DNA from 3 places in the Kitasatospora sp. NPDC057692 genome. Region 2 is predicted to be linked to each of the others. Evidence: riboswitches for the same ligand, from Rfam matches in the RefSeq annotation. Region 2 holds a riboswitch; each other region holds the start of a gene.
The links. A riboswitch is a leader RNA that binds a small molecule or an ion and turns the genes downstream of it on or off. The one in region 2 is predicted to bind cobalamin.
Positions count from the first base shown of each region.

Region 1: it holds a riboswitch for cobalamin, as region 2 does, so the genes downstream of both, ACFVFS_RS23625 (hypothetical protein) here and ACFVFS_RS09225 (cobalamin biosynthesis protein) in region 2, are expected to answer to the same signal.
Region 3: it holds a riboswitch for cobalamin, as region 2 does, so the genes downstream of both, ACFVFS_RS18905 (ABC transporter substrate-binding protein) here and ACFVFS_RS09225 (cobalamin biosynthesis protein) in region 2, are expected to answer to the same signal.

Region 1 is NZ_JBHVIV010000044.1:25,616-28,882, forward strand. Features, by position in the region: gene ACFVFS_RS23620 (ferric reductase-like transmembrane domain-containing protein) at 191-1,177, opposite strand; cobalamin riboswitch at 1,459-1,616, shown strand; gene ACFVFS_RS23625 (hypothetical protein) at 1,841-2,740, shown strand; gene ACFVFS_RS23630 (cysteine synthase family protein) at 2,737-3,267, shown strand, end outside.
Region 2 is NZ_JBHVIV010000011.1:8,541-11,807, forward strand. Features, by position in the region: gene ACFVFS_RS09215 (hypothetical protein) at 1-38, opposite strand, end outside; gene ACFVFS_RS09220 (alpha/beta hydrolase family protein) at 407-1,522, opposite strand; cobalamin riboswitch at 1,742-1,902, shown strand; gene ACFVFS_RS09225 (cobalamin biosynthesis protein) at 1,955-2,941, shown strand; gene ACFVFS_RS09230 (cobyric acid synthase) at 2,938-3,267, shown strand, end outside.
Region 3 is NZ_JBHVIV010000030.1:41,662-44,928, forward strand. Features, by position in the region: gene ACFVFS_RS18900 (FecCD family ABC transporter permease) at 1-336, opposite strand, end outside; gene ACFVFS_RS18905 (ABC transporter substrate-binding protein) at 333-1,202, opposite strand; cobalamin riboswitch at 1,399-1,604, opposite strand; gene ACFVFS_RS18910 (Rieske 2Fe-2S domain-containing protein) at 2,161-3,210, shown strand.

The DNA.
Region 1 (3,267 bases), on a different contig from region 2:
TGACGATAGCTGCGCTCCTCCGCGACCCGGCCGGTTGCGGTCCGACCGGCAGCGGCCGGCGCTCCCTCTCCGCCGTCACCGTCTGCCGCGCCGTCGCCGGGGGCCGTGCCACCGGTACCGGCGCGGGGCCCGCCGACCCCGCCCCGGACCGGCCTCCCGTCCGGACGGCGGCACCCGCCCGGGCGGCGGCTCACCCGGTGCCGGCGGTCTGCCCGTTCGAGGCCGGCGGTGCCGGCGGACGCGCCCGCCCGCCGTCGTGACCGGACGCCGCCACCGCGATCAGGCCGACCACCACGGCCGCCACCGCCACCCGTCCGAGCGCCCGCACCGCCCAGCCCGGCAGCGACCGGGCCCCGTCCCGGCCCGGCGCACCCAGCCGCTCGGCCCGCCGGGCCGGTCGCAGCAGCCGGGCCAACAGCAGGACGGCGAGCGGGACTTGCAGCAGCCACAGGACCGTGCGCGGCCACTCGCCGAACCACACGTTGGTCCCGTAGAGCAGGGTGTGCCAGACGCTCAGCACGTAGACCACGACCACGAAGCGGTGCAGCCGGCGCCAGGTGTTCGGCCCGATCCGGTGCCGCACGTAGAACAGCAGGCCGAGCGGCACGGCCAGGTAGAGCGCGCCCTGCCCGAGCGGGATGGCGGTCCGGCCGGTGCCGGAGTCGTACCAGCCGGGCACGAAGCTGTCGGCGAACCCCGACCAGAGCCGGTCGCCCCACGCCGACTCGGCCTCGTAGCGCACGAGTTCGGCGGCGAACAGCAGCGCGTGCGCGAACATCAGGGCCGTCGTGGTCAGGCTCGTCGTGCGGTGCCAGCGCTCCAGGGTCTGCCGGGCGACCGGCAGCCGGCCGGGCCGCGGACCGGACAGCAGCAGCCCGAGCACCACCGTCCCCCAGGCCCACAGCAGCCCCGACCAGCCGAACGCCTGGCTCAGCAGGTACATCCAGTACGTGCGCGCGTCGTCCATGAACGGCATGATCGCCACCGTCGCCGAGGTGCCCGCGTCCATCCGGACGTACAGCAGCACGAACACCGCCGCGGTGACGCCGACCGCCGCGCTCGCGTCGGGCAGCGCGGCCCGCAGGTCGGCGCGGAGGGCGACGCGTTCGGCGGGCCGCCTCCCGGCGGCGGGCGGGGCGTCCGGACCGTCGTCCCCCGGCGTCGTCTCAGGCAGCATCGTGGACCTTCCGGAACGGCGGCACACCGGTGGCGGTGCGCGGCGGGCGGTGGGACGCACCAGTGTGGCCGAGGGGCGCAGCCTTGCCGAGCCCGTATCCGGCCAGAGTGGCTCGTGGACCGAGGCCCTTCCGGTGCCGCGCCCCGACGGCCCGGCCCGCGGACCGATCGCATTCGGACAACCGTCGGCACGCGCCCTGCCACCGGAGCGCGAGCCCCCGTATGCTCATGTCCGCAGCCGGTTCGCGCCTCCCGACCGACCGGACTTCGGCGGCGCGACGCAAGAGGGAACCCGGTGGGAAACCGGGACTGTCCCGCAGCGGTGAGTGGGAACGAAAGCCGTCAACAGCACTGGGCCCGGCTCCGCGCCGGCCCGGGAAGCGACGGCCGGTAGGTGTGCGCCGATCCCTCGGCGCACCGGCCCGCGAGTCCGAAGACCTGCCGCTGCGCCCGCACCCCCACGTGCGGGCTGTACACGGTGACCTCGTGGACTGGGTCGGCGGTACGGACGGCTGCGCGGCGTGCGACGACACGCCGTGTCCTCCTCCTCCGGGTCATGACGCGGGGCTCGGAACGAGGAGGAGGACGTGTCCGTGACCGCGCGATTCCCGCCCGCCCGCACCGGGCGCCCACCGGCCCGCCCCCAGCGGGCCCGGGCGGCGCGATGGTGACCCCCACCGGAGGGGCCCGGCCCGCCCCGCCGCCGGGCGGCACGCTCTCCGGTGTCTGCCACGGCACCCTGGGCGAGCTCTACCAGGGACCGCTGCGCGCCGGTTCCCGCCCCGACATCGCGGTGGTGTCGTTCCCCGTCGACCGCCACTCCTGGGTGCACTTCACCCCGGGGACGGAGCCGCCGGACCCGCTGCCGCTCGGGGCGAAGGCCGCGACGGCGGCCCGGCTGTTCCTGGAGCGCTTCGGGCTGACCCTGCCGCCGGGCCGCTGGTGTGTGCACTCCGAGCTCACCGTCGGTGTGGGCATGGCGAGTTCGACCGCCGACATCGTGGCGACGCTGCGCTGCCTGTTCCGGATCTTCGCGCTGCCGTACGACACCGGGGTGGTGCTGGCCGTGCTGCGCGAGATCGAACGGGCCGACAGCGTCTTCCTCGACGAGTTCGCCCTGCACCTGAGCGGCCGGCACCGGGTGGTGCGGCGGCTGGGCACCGGCATCGGCTTCCACACCGCGTACATCACCGAGCCCGGGACGGTGGACACCGCCGCCGTCACCGACCTGCTGCTCGGGCACTACCGGCGGCACGGCGAGGAGTACCGGCGCTGCCTGGCCGACCTGTTGAAGGGCTTCGCCGCGGGCGACCCGGCCGCCGTCGCGCGGACGGCCACGGCCAGCGCCGCGCTCTCCCAACAGGTGCTCCCCAAAGCGACGTTCGACGCGCTGCTCGCCCACCGCGAGGAGTTCGGCGCCGACGGGATCTTCGTCGCCCACACCGGCTGCCTGATCGGCTACCTGCTTCCCGGACGCCCCGACGCCGCGCTCAAGTCGGACCTGTCCGCGTTCTTCCACTCGCTCGGCCACCAGTGTTCCTTCGCCCAAGGAGGCTACAGGTGATCCACCCCCACATCGCCGACGCCCTGAAGGTCCCCGATCTCGTCCGGCTCACCGACGGCCTCGTGCTGGTCCGGTTCGAGTCGATGAAGATCTACTCGGCGCTCGCCGCCGTCCGCCACCTGCTGGAGCGCGGCACCGTCCGCCCGGGGCAGACCCTGGTGGACAGCTCCAGCGGCATCTACGCCTACGCGCTGGCGCTCGCCTGCCACCGGCACCGCATGCGCTGCCACATCGTCGCGTCCACCACCGTCGACGCCACCACCCGCGCCCAGCTGGAGATCCTCGGCGCCACCGTGGAGCAGGTCGTGCCGTCCCGCGACCTCAAGCTGGACCAGGAGCTGCGGGTGCGGCGGGTGCGCGAGCTGCTCGCCGAACACCCGGACTGGCACTGGATGCGGCAGTACCACGACGACGTCCACTACCTCGGCTACCACGAGGTCGCCGACCGGATCACCGCCGCCTTCCCCGGCGCCGCGCTGACCGTGGTCGGCGGCGTCGGCTCCGGCGCCTCGACCGGAGGGGTGGCG
Region 2 (3,267 bases):
GGGGCGAGCTCGGCAGGAGCGGGGAAGCCCTCCGGCACGGGGACCCGGCCACGTCCGGGTGCGGGGGCGGGGCCTCGTCGGCGGGGTACGCCCGGGGCCCCCGGCCTCGCGCCGGCGGGGCGGTGGGCCGTTCCGGGGAGACGGGTCACCGTCGCACCGGTACCGATCGTCGGCGGGAGCGGGGCATCACGGTCGCGCGGATTCCGAGACGTCACGTCGAGCAGTCTTCCCCTTGTACCGGCCATCTGTCACATCCGGTTGTCCGCGCGGGGCGGGAGGGGGGCGTGGGGGCTCGACAAGATCGGGCAACAGAGGCCAAACCGACTGGCTTGATCTCTATGGCGAGTCCATGCCAGACGGAACCGGTGTGCCGCGGAATTCCGCGCGAGGGGGGGCTGGAAGGCGATCAGCAGAACGGAGTGAGCCAGCGGCGGAGGGTCTCGGCGTAGCGGTCCGGGGCGGTGTTCCACAGGGCCGCGTGGTCACCGCCGGGGAAGGCCTGGAGGTTGACGACGTCCGGGCGGCGGTCGGCGAGGCGCCGGGCGGCGGCGAACGGGGCCACCGGGTCGTCGGGCCCGTGCAGCACCAGGGTGGGCACCCGCAGGTCGGTGCCCTCGGCGAGGCGGGCGAAGTCGGCCAGATCCACGCCGGTGCGGCCCTGGGCGGCGAGCGCGCCGAGTTCGGCGCTCGCGCCCCGGAAGCCGGACCGGGCGGCGCCCCGGCGGGCGGTGGCCGGCCAGTCCAGCACCGGGGAGTCCAGGACCAGACTGCTGATCGAGGAGGCGAGGTCCGAGCGGGCGGCGGTGTGCAGGGCCATCGTGGCGCCGAGCGACCACCCGTAGAGGACGACCCGGCCCGCGCCGCCCTCCAGGGCGGTGCGCACCGCGGCCTCGACGTCCCGCCACTCCGTCTCGCCGAAGTGGCCGAGGCCGTCCGGGGACGGGGGCGCGCCGGCGTCCCCGCGGTAGGTGACGGCGAGCGCGGGCAGGCCGAGGCGCCGCAGCTCGGGAAGGACCGGCAGGACCTGCCCGCGGTCGGCGTCGGGCCCGTGCACCAGGACCACCCAGGTGCCGCGCTTGCCGTCCAGCCGCCAGGCGGGCATCGCGCCCAGCTCGCCCTCGACGGCCGTCTCGGCGAACGGCAGGCCGAGCGCCGAGGCCGGGTCGCCGAGGTGCACCCGGGGGGTGAAGCGGACCTCGGTCCCGGGGGTGAGGGTGCCGCGGTCGGCGCGCACCAGGCGGCGGGTGACGCCCTGGTCGTCGCGGCGCAGGACCTCCTCGACCACCGCGTGGCCGTCCTCGCCCCACTCGACGGCCCAGCGGCCCGGGCGCTCGCTCACCGCGGTGCGGGTGAAGGCGACCTGCCCCGCGCCGAGGCCGCGGACGACGACCGGGCCGGTCCAGTCGCGGGCGTCCCCGGTCGGACGGACCATCCGCTCGGACGCCTTGCGGCCGATCAGCAGGACGGCGGCCCCGGTGCCGACGGCGGCGGCCGCCACGGTGGCCGCGATTCCCCAACGCATACTCGCTCCCCGGTGCTCGGTCTCTGGCTGCTTCGGGGTCTGGCCGCTCGGTGTTCCGGACCCACCCCTCAGTCCACTCGCGCGGACGGGGGGAAGCCAGTAGGACACGGCCGTACGGGTTGTTCCGGGAGGAAGGTCACACCGGCGGGACGGGACGGCGCGGCATGTGACCAACGCCCCGGACGGCGTCGGTTGACTCCCGGTTCGGGCCCGTGATGGGATCCTTCAGCCATACGGAGGCATGCAGAGGAAGCCGGTGCGAGTCCGGCGCGGTCCCGCCACTGTCACCGGGGAGCACGACCGGAACACGCCACGGCGGGCCGTCAGAAGCCGCTGGAAGGCCCGGATCGCGCGTCCGACCCGGAAGCCAGGAGACTCTCGCCCCCCGTTCGTCGATCCAGGGCGCGGACCCTGAGTGAGGACACGCACGCGATGCTGCGCCCTGCCGTGCGCCCGCCGAGCCGGGCCGTCGCCTTCGGCGCGGGCGCCGTCGCCGGCTACCTGGCCGACGCCCGCTTCGGCGACCCGCGCCGCGGCCACCCGGTGGCCGGCTTCGGCTCCGCCGCCGCCCGGCTGGAGCGCCTGCTGTGGCGCGACCACCGCGCCGCCGGCGCCGCCTTCACCGCCCTCGCCGTGGGCACCGTCGCGGCCGGCGCGCTGGCCGCCGACCGGCTGCTGGCCCGCCGTCCGCTCGGCCGGGCCGCCCTCGCCGCCGCCGCGACCTGGACGGTGCTCGGCGGCACCTCGCTGACCCGGGAGGCCCGCACCATCGGCGGTTCGCTCGCGGCGGGCGATCTGACGGCGGCCCGGGAACGGCTGCCGCACCTGTGCGGACGCGACCCGAGCGCGCTGGACGAGCGGCAGCTGGCCCGCGCCGTCGTCGAGTCGGTGGCCGAGAACACCGCCGACGCCGTGGTCAACGCCCTGGTCTGGGGCGGCCTGGCGGGCACGCCCGGCCTGCTGGCGTTCCGCGCGGTGAACACCCTGGACGCGATGGTCGGTCACCGCTCGCCCCGCTACGCCCGGTTCGGCTGGGCCTCGGCGCGGCTGGACGACGTCGCGGGCTGGCCGGGCGCGCGGCTGACCGCGCTGCTGACGGTGGCCGCCGCCGCCGAGCCGCGCACCGCCTGGCGGATCTGGCGCCGCGACGGCTCCGCCCACCCCAGCCCGAACGCCGGCCAGGCCGAGTCGGCCTTCGCGGGCGCGGTGGGCGTGCGGCTCGGCGGGACGCTGCGGTACGGCGAGCGGGTGGAGCACCGGCCCGAGCTGGGCGGGGAGCTGCGACCGGTGCGCGTGGACGACATCGAGCGGGCCTGTGTGCTCTCCCGGCGGGTGAGCGCGCTGGCCCTGGGTACGACGGTCGCCGGGCACCTGCTGCTCCGGGCGGCCCTGGTGAGGAAGCGGAGGAGTGGGTCATGAGCAAGGCGCTGCTGGTCGCCGGGACGACCTCGGACGCCGGCAAGAGCGTGGTCACCGCGGGCATCTGCCGCTGGCTGGCCCGGCAGGGTGTCGCGGTCGCGCCGTTCAAGGCGCAGAACATGTCGCTGAACTCCTTCGTCACCGCCGACGGCGCCGAGATCGGCCGCGCGCAGGCGATGCAGGCGCAGGCCGCCCGGGTGGAGCCGGAGGCGGCGATGAACCCGGTGCTGCTCAAGCCCGGCGCGGACGGCCGCAGCCAGGTGGTGCTGCTGGGCCGCCCGGTCGCCGAGGTCGGCGCGCTGGACTACCGCGAGCGCAAGCCGGTG
Region 3 (3,267 bases), on a different contig from region 2:
GATCCCGAGCAGGAAGGGGTCGGCCAGGTCGTTGCCGGTCAGGGTCTGCAGCACGGCGCCGCAGACCGCGAGGCCGGCGCCGGTGGCAGCCGCTCCCAGCACCCGGGGCAGCCGCAACTGCCAGACGATCTGGTCGTCCAGCAGCGTCACCTGCGGGTCGCCCAGCCCGAGACGGCGCACCACGACCTCGACCACCGTCCGGACCGGCTCGTGCTGCGAGCCCACGGCCAGACCGAGGAGCACGGTGGTCAGGAGCAGGGCCCCGGCGACGGCCAGAGCCCCCGCCGTGCGGCCCGGACCAGCGGGCCGCACGGCGGGGCGCGGTGCGGCGGTCATGAACCCTGGCGCAGTCGGCCCAGTTCCGCCGACACCCGGGCGGCGCCGTCGGCGAGCAGCACACCGGGGGTCGACTCCGAGAACGGCACCACCACGAAGGCCTTGCGCTGCACGGCGGTGAGCCTGCTCAGCACCGGGTCGCCCTGCAGGTAGTCGATCTTGGACTGGGCGGTGTCCCAGTCGGCGTCGGCCAGCACGATGGCGTCCGGGTCCGCGGCGACGACCTTCTCCCAGCTCACGTTCTGCCAGGCGCCGGGGAGGTCCGCGAAGACGTTGCGGGCACCCACGGCGTCGAGCACGAGCTGAGGCCCGCCGTGGCCGGCGCCGACGTACGGCGCCTTGGTGTCCGAGTCGAACCACAGGACCTTCAGGTCCTTGCCCGTTGCCGTCGCCGTGAACCCCGCCAGTTGGTCCTCCTGCTGCCGCTGAATCGCGGCGGCCCGTTCCGGTACGCCGAACACCTTGGCGACGTCGTTCAGTTCGCCCCACATCGCCTGCCACGTGGTCGGCGGTACCTGACTCTTGTCCGAGCAGCCGAATGGGGACAGGTAGGACGCGATGCCCTGGCCACGCAGTTCCTCCCGGGTGCCCGCGACCTTCTCGGAGTACGCGCTGGAGTAGGAGGCGTAGAGGAAGTCGGGACGGGCCGTGAGGAGCTTCTCCTTCGTCGGGTACTCCTTGGAGAGCACCGGGACGGAGTCGTAGGCCGCCTTCCACTTCTCCGGGACGGCGTTGTCGAGATAGGCCGTGCCGGCCATCCGGGACTCCAGGCCGAGGGCCAGGGCCACCTCGGTGGCACCCTGGTTGAGCGTCACCATCCGCTCGGGCGGCGCGCCGACCGTCACGGTGGTCCCGCAGTTGGCCACACCGAGCGGCTCGGCACTTCCGGCCTTCGCGGTGGGCGCGACGGGCGCGGGGGCGCCCGTGCAAGCGCCGAGCGCGCCGGTGAACAGGACGGCCGCGAACGCCCGCCCGGCACGTACCGGACCTGCGGGACGCGCGGAACGTGTGGATCGAAACGGGTACGGCAAAGCGCTGGGCACGTGTTCTCCAAAACCCTCGTGGAACATGTCGCGCCGTGGCCGGTCTCCTGGCTTCCGCATCGACGCACCGCAGCCGACCTTCCCGGGCGGCTCTTCGAGCCGGCCCAGTGGCCCTGACCGCTGGGGAAGCCGGTCAGCGAGGGCCGCGGCACTCCGCGGCAACAGTGGCGAGGGCCGCACCGGACTCAGACCGGTTTCCCGAACACCATGGCGATTGCAAGGTATCAGGCGTGTTCAGGTCGGTGTTGGTCGGCACCTGGGCGGATCGTTGGTACCGGGCGAGTACAGGGCCCACCTCTTCGCACCGTCCGGCCCCTGCAAGCGGGCGGCCCACCGGCCCGGGCCGAGCAGGCGCCATCCGGTGCAGACGACCGGCCGCCACCGGCCGCCGCGGCGTGCCCACACCGCCCGGCAGGTCCGGTCGGACCGTGCGCTGGGGCGGCAGTCCGGCCGACTGCGGACAGAGGACCTGGGCGTCCTTCCAGTCCGTCGCCCAGATCGGAACCGGCGAGGCCAGGGGTCTGAAGCCGGTCCGGAACCCGATGGAGGCCGGCTACCGGGCTGACACCACCCGGAGAAGGTGCGGCGCCGCCGCGTCACCTGCGAACCGGGCCTGATCACCGTGGCGATCAGCCCGGTCCTCCCGGCCCGGTGCCCGCGTGAAGGGGCGCTGGAGCCGAGGTTCCGTCGAGGCCGGACCGTCGGCGGCGCGGGTGATCGTGGCAGGTGTCGCGTTCGACATGGCTCGGCGGTGAACGTTTGTCTACCTACCGTGTGCCCTATGACAACCTCGGACGACGTTCCCCAGGCCATCGCCCCACGGCCCGCCCGCCCACCGCGCGCAGCGCCCGTCGGTGACGGGCCCGCGCTTCCGACGCCCAGCGGCTGGTTCTGCCTCGCCCTTTCCCGCGAACTGCGCCCGGGCGCCGTGCTGACCCGGCGATTCGCGACCGAGGACGTCGTCCTCTACCGCACCCGCCGCGGCGAGGTCCGCGCCACCCGCCCCTACTGCCCTCACATGGGTGCTCACCTCGGCTTCGGCGGCACGGTCGAGGGCGACACGCTGGTCTGCCCGTTCCACCGCTTCGCGTTCGGGGCCGACGGCGCCTGCGTCAGCGACCCTGACGGCGTGCCGCTGCGCACCCGGCTGGAACACCTCCCGGTCCTCGAACGCAACGGCTTCCTCCACGTCTGGCACGGCCACGACGACGCCCCGCCGAGCTGGGAGCTGCCCGCCCTGCCCGGCCCGGAGGTGCGGCCCACGGCGCACTGGGCGGTCGAGGTGGACACCCACCCGCAGGAGGTGATGGAGAACGTCGCCGACTACCGGCACCTCGGCACGCTCCACCGGCTGATGGTGCGCCAGGTGACACCGCCGGCCCCGGAAGGGCCGTACCTGCGGACGAACCTGCGCTCCACCGCGGGCCGGATCCCGGTCTTCGGCGGGCTCTCCTGGGAGAAGTCGACGCTGATGGCGGGGCTCGGGTGGACGCTCACCCAGCTCGAACTGCCGCGCTTCGGCCTGGCCGTCCACCTCTGGGGCCTGCCCACCCCGACCGGCCCCTGGCGCACGGTGCTGCGGGTCGCGGCGGCCTGCGAGGTCACCGACCCGGGCCGGGTACCGGGTCTGGATCTCCCGGCCGCCCGCGCGGCACTGACCAGGGCCGTCGCCCGCTCCACGCTGCGGATGACGGCCAGGGTCATCCTCCAGGACGTCCCGATCTGGAACCACAAGCGCTACGAGCCCCGGCCCCGGCTCGCCGCCGGCGACCAGTCCGTCGGCATCTACCGGCACTGGGCCCGCCAGTTCTACCCGCCCGGCGCGAACTGACCGGCCCAGCAGGCACATTGGCCTGCAGCCGTGCGGTGCCGCAGGACCAGCGCGTTC